DNA from 3 places in the Pectinatus sottacetonis genome. Region 3 is predicted to be linked to each of the others. Evidence: riboswitches for the same ligand, from Rfam matches in the RefSeq annotation. Region 3 holds a riboswitch; each other region holds the start of a gene.
The links. Region 3 has a riboswitch for cobalamin ahead of I6760_RS00925 (hypothetical protein). Riboswitches for the same ligand answer to the same signal wherever they lie in the genome.

Region 1: another riboswitch for cobalamin. It lies ahead of I6760_RS04590 (energy transducer TonB); the one in region 3 lies ahead of I6760_RS00925 (hypothetical protein).
Region 2: another riboswitch for cobalamin. It lies ahead of I6760_RS09090 (methyltransferase); the one in region 3 lies ahead of I6760_RS00925 (hypothetical protein).

The regions. Positions count from the first base shown of each region.
Region 1 covers NZ_WIQK01000001.1:1,000,195-1,003,462, forward strand. The annotation lists gene I6760_RS04585 (TonB-dependent receptor) at 1-861, opposite strand, end outside; cobalamin riboswitch at 1,062-1,234, opposite strand; cobalamin riboswitch at 1,487-1,660, shown strand; gene I6760_RS04590 (energy transducer TonB) at 1,778-2,659, shown strand; gene I6760_RS04595 (MotA/TolQ/ExbB proton channel family protein) at 2,698-3,268, shown strand, end outside.
Region 2 covers NZ_WIQK01000001.1:1,928,217-1,931,484, reverse strand. The annotation lists gene I6760_RS09095 (TonB-dependent receptor plug domain-containing protein) at 1-1,095, opposite strand, end outside; gene I6760_RS09090 (methyltransferase) at 1,092-2,111, opposite strand; cobalamin riboswitch at 2,245-2,424, opposite strand; gene I6760_RS09085 (MarR family winged helix-turn-helix transcriptional regulator) at 2,559-3,005, shown strand; gene I6760_RS09080 (cupin domain-containing protein) at 3,219-3,268, opposite strand, start outside.
Region 3 covers NZ_WIQK01000001.1:213,951-217,218, reverse strand. The annotation lists gene brnQ (branched-chain amino acid transport system II carrier protein) at 1-170, shown strand, start outside; cobalamin riboswitch at 616-790, shown strand; gene I6760_RS00930 (hypothetical protein) at 750-932, shown strand; cobalamin riboswitch at 1,099-1,280, shown strand; gene I6760_RS00925 (hypothetical protein) at 1,478-1,912, shown strand; gene I6760_RS00920 (hypothetical protein) at 2,181-3,268, shown strand, end outside.

The sequences.
Region 1 (3,268 bases), 790 kb from region 3:
ATAAATATAACTAAATGGATTTTTATAATTATATCTACTTCTACTTTTTAAATAATTATATTTTATTGATTTACTCTTATCAAATTTATATAAAAATTCAAAAGAATAATTTTTATTATTCCATTCTTTTTCCCCTCTTCCGCCAATGACATAATTGCCATTGCTTAATTTTGGCAGCGTAGTTGTGGAAGTACCACTACCTATATTACTTCCTGATGATGTATAGTAATACCCCTTATATCCTGCTGATTTATTATTTTCATATCCTATCCCAACAGAAATTTTTTTGTTTATTTTACTATTTATATATATCGCATCTTTATGTGTATTATTACTTCCATATGATTTTACAATATTTACCGCTAGCTTTTTTTTATTTTCCACAGTAAATATATTTACTACAGCCCCAACTGCATGCCCACCATATAATGAGGACGCTGCTCCCCGTAGAACTTCAATCCTAGCTATATTTTCTACAGGAAGTATTTCCCAATTTACACTACCACTAAATGGATCGTTTATCTGCTGTCCATTTACTAAAACCAAGATATCTGACGAATCGAATCCTCTGATTTGTATTCCTCCTTGCGCTGTTTGATCCATATATACACCTGGAAGCATTTGTAATGCCTCTGGAACAGAATGTATGTTTCTGCATTTTATATTCTCTGCTGTTATCACACTGACATTTGCTGGTACATTTTTTCTTTTTTTTATTGTTCTTGTTGCTGTCACTACAGTACTATCCAAAGCAAATTCGTCCGTATTCGCAGATGCAGCGTAACCTGTTGTCATCCCCCATAACATTCCTCCACAGCAGACGGTAAACAACAATCTTTTCCGTAAACAATATCTCATCATATTACTCCTTTAAATTAAAAATCCGCTATAACCGCTGCATTTACTTTATTAATATTGAATTTAGTTAATAAATTTTTTTATAACAAAAAGGCCATTACCAAGAGGAAATGACCTTTTTACAATAAAAGAACTGGCCAAAGGCCAGTGAATAATATCAATAAATATTGTATAATCGCCGTCCCTATCACTCGCAGGTTATAATGGTGATTGCTGAATAAGCAGTTCTTCTGACTCCAGTTCATTGCAATACCAGCCTTCTCAGATTTCTCCAATGGCATAAAAGGCTTGCTCCCTGTTACAGCGGCGTGACCGTACTGGTTTTTACCAGTTTCTCTATTAAGTCCTAGTGGACACTTATTCCCTCGATATTTTTTTAAAAACATTTTCATTTTATAACTTTACCTATATAAAATCAATAGGTAATATAAATATTATTATTGACAAAAATTATTTATTTCACTTATTATTAATAATTTTACCCTAAAGTACAACCACATATTACATAAAATCCTATAAATAGATAAATTTTGTGATATATATGCTCTAATAGTTTAATTTATATTTCTTGACAAATAATTTAAAGCTTTATATCATAGAAGTTAGATTTATTATCTTGATATAATTATCAATTATTAAATCAGCAGGTGCTGTAAGCTTAATAGAAAAGTACGGTCTACACCGTTGCGGTCCCGCCGCTGTAAAGGGGAATCATACTTCACTAATGTCACTGGGAAACTGGGAAGGCGCAAGTATGGTAATGATCCAGAGCCAGAAGAACTGCCTGCTAAAATCACCGTTAAAACCCACGAGCGATGGGAAGGGGATTGTTTTATTATGATGTCATTATTTTTTATGATATTATAAAGAGCACATTCTTTTCCTTGAATGTGCTCTTTAATTTTAAGGAAATTTAATTATGACATCATCAACTTACAATAACAATAATTATCATAAGCAAGGCCTGGTTATCTCTATTCTTGTCCACCTGATTTTATTTCTTATACTGGCATTAAGTGGTTTTTTTGCTATTAACAAACATATTCATTATCCTGATTCTAATCTTATTTATTATACCGATGATGCTTCATCTTCTTCTGACGCTGGAGGAGGTGGTGGCGGTGGTGGCGGACAAAACAATGCCATTACTAAAAATGATGTTGTCCTACCTGCTGCACAAAATGCTATTTCTAATGATAAAAAAAATCAACCTGTTTCAGAATCAACTTTTAATCCTAATGCACCTCAACCAATAAGGGAGGACAATGCTAACAACACTAAACAAACTGCTTTAGCAAATAGTGATAATAACACTGCACAGGGGACTGGTAAATCTGCTGGCAGCAATAGCAGCAATGGAAATGGCAGTGGCTCTGGTGGTGGAATTGGCACGGGCAAGGGACCCGGCAATGGTTCCGGTTCAGGTGGCGGCAGCGGCTCTGGCACAGGTGGCGGCTCTGGATCAGGCCACGGCAGTGGTACCGGTTCAGGCAACGGATCAGGACATGGCAGCAGACTTAAAGTAACAGTCCCTCCTAGACCTCTTAATGCTCCATCGCCTTCCTATCCTTCGAGTATGCGTGATTCAGAAATTGAAGGATCTGTAAGAGTAAAAATGACTGTCAGTGCTTCTGGCCATGTTGAAAATGTTATTGTTACCTCATCATCCGGGCAAAGTGCTTTTGATTCTGCTGCTATCAATACATCATATCGCTGGACATTTGTACCGGCTCGTAATGCTTATAATCAAAATGTCCGTTGTTATGTTAATAAGGAATTTATTTTCCGTTTCACTCAATAAGTAAAAGTAATATAATATCATCTCTAAGGAGGATTTTAATGGATTTCATTATGCAGGGACTCAGCTATTTTCATAAGGGTGGTTTTGTCATGTACATTCTGCTTTTATGTTCTATATTCGTTCTTTCTATTGGCATTGAACGTTTACTATATTTTAGCAAAGCTGATTCTGGGCGAAATTTTGCTGACAGATTCTATCGTCTTATGGTAAACAATAAAGTAGATGAAGCCAAGGAGTTGGCAACTAAAAGTAAGGGGGATCTAGCCTTGCTTTTGACTTCTGCCATGAATAAAACTTTTTCTGACAAGCATGCTTTATCAGCTTTTTTTGAAATACAATCTGGTATTTCCCTGGCAAAATTCCGGGCTCGTTTATATTATTTAAGCGTAGTTGTTACTATGGCTCCACTGCTTGGATTATTAGGAACTATAAGCGGTATGATATCGGCTTTTAGTGTTTTTAATCTTCAGTCAGGACAGGCAACGGCGATCACTGGTGGTGTTGGGGAAGCACTTATAGCTACTGCTATGGGGCTATGTGTAGCAATAATTGCCCTCATAATTCATGCTTATTTTACTCAAAGGGTTGACAGCATCTTAACGGATATGG
Region 2 (3,268 bases), 1.7 Mb from region 3:
ATTTTCACCAGTCTGTATTCCTGTTCCTTTAAATAACTCTGAACGATAATCACTTCCCCATGTAAAACGGTGCTTATTACTAATATTACGACTGGAGCGGGCTTCAATTCCTGTTAATGTAGTTCGTCCATAAATTGCATTAGTATATTGTCCTGTGCGTCGATTCAGAGTATCGTTAGTTTTATTCCAAATTGAATTATAAATATTTATATATGTATCACATAACTTTTGCTTTTTTTCATAGCTCAAACTATACTGCTGCCGATTATTTTTATTATGTAGATCCGTAAAAATTTTATAATTTTTCAGACCATTAAATATCCCATATTCATGGTTATTTTCCCGCATGTAAGATGTATATAATGAAAAAGTTTCATCCTTTGCTGAATGATAATTTATTCTTGCATTAAAATTGTTACGAGTACCAAAAGGGAAAAAACTAGTTCCATTTTCTTTTGCGAGTAAATTCTTTTTTACATGATTAGCAGAAATATAAAACTCCGTTTTACCTTTAAGCCCTGAACCATAAGATACAGAATAATCATGTGAAGAATGAGCCGTAGTATTATCTAATAATTCATTTATTTCTAATTTTAATTTTTTCTTTTTTCCTTTTTTAGTCACAAGATTAATTACACCACCCAAAGCATCTGCGCCATACATTGCAGCTGCACTGCCACGTACAATTTCTATACGCGAAATATTATCAAGTGGCAATCTTGCCAATTCATAATCAAAATCTGGTTCCGCAGGAATACGCCGACCATCGATAAGAATCATTGAATATCTAGACGAAAATCCTCTAATATTAAGCGTCTGTTTCCCATCATTTCTGCTTATGGCAATTCCTGGTAAACTATCGATAATATCCTGCAGTGTACGGGCATTACGTCTGCTTATATCCTCAGCTGTTATCACTGATACATCAGTAGGTAATATTTTTTTATTTATCGGCGTCTTAGTAGCAGTTACTATTGTTTCTTCAAGAGAAAATGCCGATAGATCTTTTTCTGAAACATCAGTATTTTTTGCCATACAATAGCCTATATTATTTACTAATAAAATTACCAGTATAGTTAATAAATATTTTTTCATATAGCTGTCTTTTTCCCTTCTTTTTGGTACCATTCACCCTGAAGTTTAGCTATTACACCTTTTTGTTCTTTACAAGCCACTGCTTTAAACCCTACTTTTTCCAAATAAGCTCTAAGTTCAGGCTTGGGAGTTAAAATATTGAATCCTGCAAAATTACTGGACAACCAATTAAGAACAGCTTCTTTAGGAGCTGTCAATTCTTTATTGACATTATGGCTTACAAGATAAAGATACGCTTCGTCATTACACGCTTGATATATTTTTTCCAAAAGATTTTGAAGCTGTACTCCCGCAAAATCGAGTACACCAGATGCTATAACTAAATCATATCCTGTTCCTAAATTATCTGTTAAAAAATCGCCCGACAATATAGAAAGCTTTCCAGTTAAGTTTTCTTTCTTTATAAAACTACCTGGTATGTCAGCAACTTCAGGCTTTTCGAAAACAACTCCTTCTGACTGCGGATATTCTTTAATGAATTCTATTGCCATCCTGCCGGAGCCACCCCCTAAATCAAGCAAACGGATTTTTTGTTTCTTGCTAAAAAAAGTTCTAGAAGAAGTCAGCAGCGACTGTACTCTTCCAGTCTTTATTTCCGTATCAGCCAAACGTGCCAGCTCATGAAAATCATAAAATGAAAAAACGGAATTTTTGGCAGCAGTTGCTCCAAACCTTACTAAATCATCTATATTATTAAGATGTGTTTTTTTATCCCAAAACAAAAAATACTCTCCTAAATATAAATGACTGTTTCTCGATAAATAAACTGCTGCTTCATTTTTATTAATATAAAAATGACCTGTTTTATCCAATATTCCCATAGATGTTAACCCCCGCAGCAAATGTCCCAGATTTTCCTTGTCGAAACCCGTTAAATCAGCCACTTTATCAACAGTTTTTGCTTCATCTAAAAAGGAAAATACATCCAAACGAATAGCCGCTAGTAATATCTGGGTTTCCTTTTGCTGTTGCAATATATTAAAAAATATTCTCGGACTGTAATCTGGCATTTTCATAAAATATCTCCTTTTATCATAAATTAGAAACTATTTTGACATAAAAAAAGACTTGACGATCAATTTTGATATGATCAACAAATCTTCATTATAACAAGGCATTGCTAATCTCCTCCCCATCGCTCGCAGGTAAAACGGTGATTTTTATCAGGCAGTTCTCCTGGCTATGGATCATTGCTGTTCATCAAACCTTCCCAGATATATATCCAGTGGTATATTTTGTGATAGCTCCTCATTACAGTGGCGGGACCGCGTTGGCATTTCACCAAACTTCTCTATTAAGCAATAAAGCACCTGATATTATTAAATTTTTTTAGCTGCATAATATTTTTTATGCTTGTATATTAACAATTTATATTGTTTTTGTCAACCAGGGTTACAAATATAGCATAAATTATTTATTAAATTTAACTTGAATCCACAATAAAATATTAATAAAATAGATATATGGATAAAAAAACACAAATTTCATCACAATTAGTAGGCCTTATCGAAACTATTGCAAATAGTAAAATGAAAAAAATGAACTTCGGCAGAGGAATTATATTATATAGGGGGGAAATCCATTTAATAAAAGTTTTAGGTGATTATCCAGGAATGTTCATTTCTGAAATTGCACGTTTTTTTTCTGTATCACGAGCAGTTATTTCCAAAAGCATTGCCAAACTAGAAAAACATGGATTTGTAGAAAAAAAGATCGATATGGACGATAAAAAGAGAATCCGTATCTTTTTAACACCTCTGGGGAAAAAAGCTTTTCTCCAGCACAAAATTTTCCATGAAGAAAAAGATAGTTATATGTTTGATTATTTAAAAACGCTTTCCCCAATGGCACTGGAAAGCATATCAAATTTTTTAGACTACGCACAAAAAATGGTTGATCATCACTTTTAATCTAATACAAAAAACTGTCGCATGAATAGCATTCTCTTATAAAAATGCATACATGTGACAGCATATTTTAGCTGGGAGTAATCTGTTTATTTCATCCAGGATACCTTAGCAGCGGAAATGACAGCATCATTTTGGGCAAATTGCTCCAGACTGCCATCTTTTGCCTGAACACAAACATACTATAAGTCTTCCTTTCCAGCTGTTAATGCTCATTCAGCATGGTACTACCCGGATCATACTTCTTTCCCTTATCGAAAATTCTT
Region 3 (3,268 bases):
CAGGTATACAAATAACAGGGATAAATTTCTTATTTAATAAATATATTCCTTTTTATCCTGTTCATCTTGGCTGGGTTATTCCGGCGTTATTAGGAATAATCATTGGTTATGGCATATCATGTTTTGAAAAAGGGACAGAAAGCTTGACTTATACAGCTGATGATAAATGATTCTTTAGTGTAGTAAGAAAGTTTTGTTTCCATTTTGAACTGTCCGTATATAGTTTAGATTATAAAAGCCTGTCTAATATAAATGCTTTTGTCCGCTCTTTTAAGGGCGGGCAAAGGGTTGTTTTTATATGAATTTGAATGAGATTGTTATACTGCATTGCTAAACCATATACACTTATTTAATATTTCATAAAACATGCTAAAAAATTTATTTATCTTAGAAGTGCATCCAGTATTATAAAAAAAATTCTGTGGCATAAAGTTATAGCAGTAAGGCATTGTCAGGGTTTATATACTGTATACATGAAAATATGAGTTGACAAAGATAAATACGGGTGGTACTTTATAAGTAAAGCTATTTAATGACCATCAGTCAATAAATAAATATGTATAGCTTTTATTAGAAAATCATTAATCGTTATTTTGCCATTATAATAAAATAATAGAATTTTTTATAAAATCAGGTATCCGTCTTTGGGGCGGATTTAAAAGGGAAGTCCGGTGCAAGTCCGGCGCTGTCTCGCAACTGTGAAGGTGAATCATGTTTCTGTTTTCCTCTTACCAGGGAGAAATATGATAATGAGCCTTAGTCAGGGTACTGCCTGCTTTATTTATCCGTATCGCCTGCGATGTACAGGTCGGGGATTGAAGACACACACTCACAGGCCGCAGATGGTTTATACTGTATTGGTTGTGATTATTCAGGTCGCATATTTTGACTGGAAGTGTGTATTTGATGACCCGGTAAGCAGGCCGCTTTAGAGAATAGAGCGTCAATTGTTCCGCCGGGCGGGATGGTTGGCGCTTTTTTTGCAGCTGAGTATCAAAGCTATATATTTTTTTGGCTGTTTTTATCGTAGTGTGATAGCAGGCTGCGCAGCATTGGTTAAATGAGAGTTGTACACTCTGTTTTTTCAGTACAGACAAAACTTAATATAGAGAAACAGGTGCCCTTCGGGGCTTAATAGGGAAGTCCGGTGAAAAGCCGGCACGGTCCCGCCACTGTAACGGGGAGCAATCCGCAAAATACGTCACTGAAGCAGCTGCTTTGGGAAGGCGCGGTAAGCTATGAACCGAAGTCAGGAGAACTGCCTGTTTAACGATCACCGCTTGACCTGCGAGGCATGGGGAGGAGATTACGTGGAACAGTTTTTTCTGTGAGCGCAATTACTCCCGCAAGGGAGTTTTTTTATTGCCGGTATTTATTGCCATAGAATTTTAGTATCCCGCACCAGTATATTTGCGGGAGATTAGCAATACTGGTATAAATAAATAATAATTATTAAATTATAGATAAGAGGGAAAATATGAGAAAAATAACAGACACCATTTCCATTATGGCGGCAATGTTTCTGGCCTTGGGAATACTCATGCCGCTTTCAGTGCGCGCAGCTCCGGCAGAAAAAATTGCCATAGTAGATATACAGCAGGTTACAGCCAGCTATCCGGGCATTGATGCTATTTTGCAGAAACTGGAAAATATGCGCAAGGCTGCCCAGAATGACTATAACCAGCGCAGTAAAGGCATGGCAGCAGATAAACGCCGGGAACTCAGTATTTCTATCGGACGGGAAGAAAGCGCAAAAGAAGATGTTTTGCTGAAACCCGTGCGGGAAAAAATACAGAAAGCCGTAAAAGCAGCCGCGGCAGACGCAGGTGTGGCTGTCGTGCTTGAGGCTGCAGTAACGACTTACAGCAGTACAGATATTACGGCGGCTGTTATTCAGAAAGTAAAACAGTAGTTTTCACTTAAGTATTTTGCCTTTAACCGTTCTGTTCAGGAGGCTGGAGGATAAAATAAAAGTTTCAGGAGTTCAATTTCACCAGATGTTTTTTATAAACCACAATGCTGTTGTCAAGGAAAAAGGGGGGATAAAAATTTTATTGCAAATGATATTTTTTGTCCACGAGGGAAAGGAGCAGTGAAAAAATATTATAGTGAAAAATGATTCATGTTTCAATGTTAGAACAGTCAAATTTTAGTTGTTTATGTAGAAAGAAGGGTCTTTTATGTCTACTTCAACTGTAGTGGCAACATTTTATAATTTTGCTACATCACTGTCAAACAAGGGGCGTCTGCGCCTGATTACTTCCAGCAGCACCAGCACACCGGCGTATACTCCTGTATCAGGGAGCGGGACTGAGTTCACTAATACCGATCCTATCGCCTTTTACTTTAACGGCGGCAGCGGCACCGGTATCAGGGTGCTGCTGGTAGAAAGAAATTATGATTCAAGCTATCAACAGACTTTTTGTACGCTTTCCGTGTATGATCCCAGCAGTTGGACAAAAACAGTCGCGGAAAATTCGTCGGCTTATGAATACAATGATGGTACTCCGCTGCTCAATATCTACAGCATCAATTCACCGGGCGGGACTGATGCCGGCACACTTTACGGTGCTGACTATACCGGAGTGAACAATGATAACGGACGTATATTCAAGCTTATTCACGATGTCAGCGGCGGAGCCGAAACCCTGACATTGGACAGCCATGATTATCAGTTTGTACCGACAACATCAGGAGCAAAAGCCCATAGTGTCGACTCGGTATTTAATACTGAATCAGGCACTGACTACGTTTATGCCGCAGCCCAGCAGTATAGTCTGTCCGGTTCGCCATCTAATCCGGCGAACTATACTTACTATAACAGTATCATTGTCAAGCTCGATCCCGGCACGCTGACACCGGTCAGCGGCGGCGGTCCGAGTGCCAGCCTGGCACCGAATGTCTTTGATTTGCAGTACTATGGCGGCAGCTTCTATGTGACGGCTCTGGGCGGTGCGCAGTGGAACCAGACTTCGTGGAAATGGAACTATACTTCACGTATTCAAAAGGTCACCACCGGCCTTACCGTGACTGATCTCGTTCGGCCGGCCAATTCAACAGAAACTGATTCAAAATACGATAATGATAAATTTGATATCCGTTCACTGGCCATTCTTGAGGATGGTACGGCTTATATCATAAATGGTTCTTACGACAGCAATTTTGCTTTCACCGGTCATTTATGGCATGCCAATATAGCCGATTTGACGGGTGATGATTTATTGTACAATACAGCTACATTGATTAGTAATGTCAGCATATCAACTGT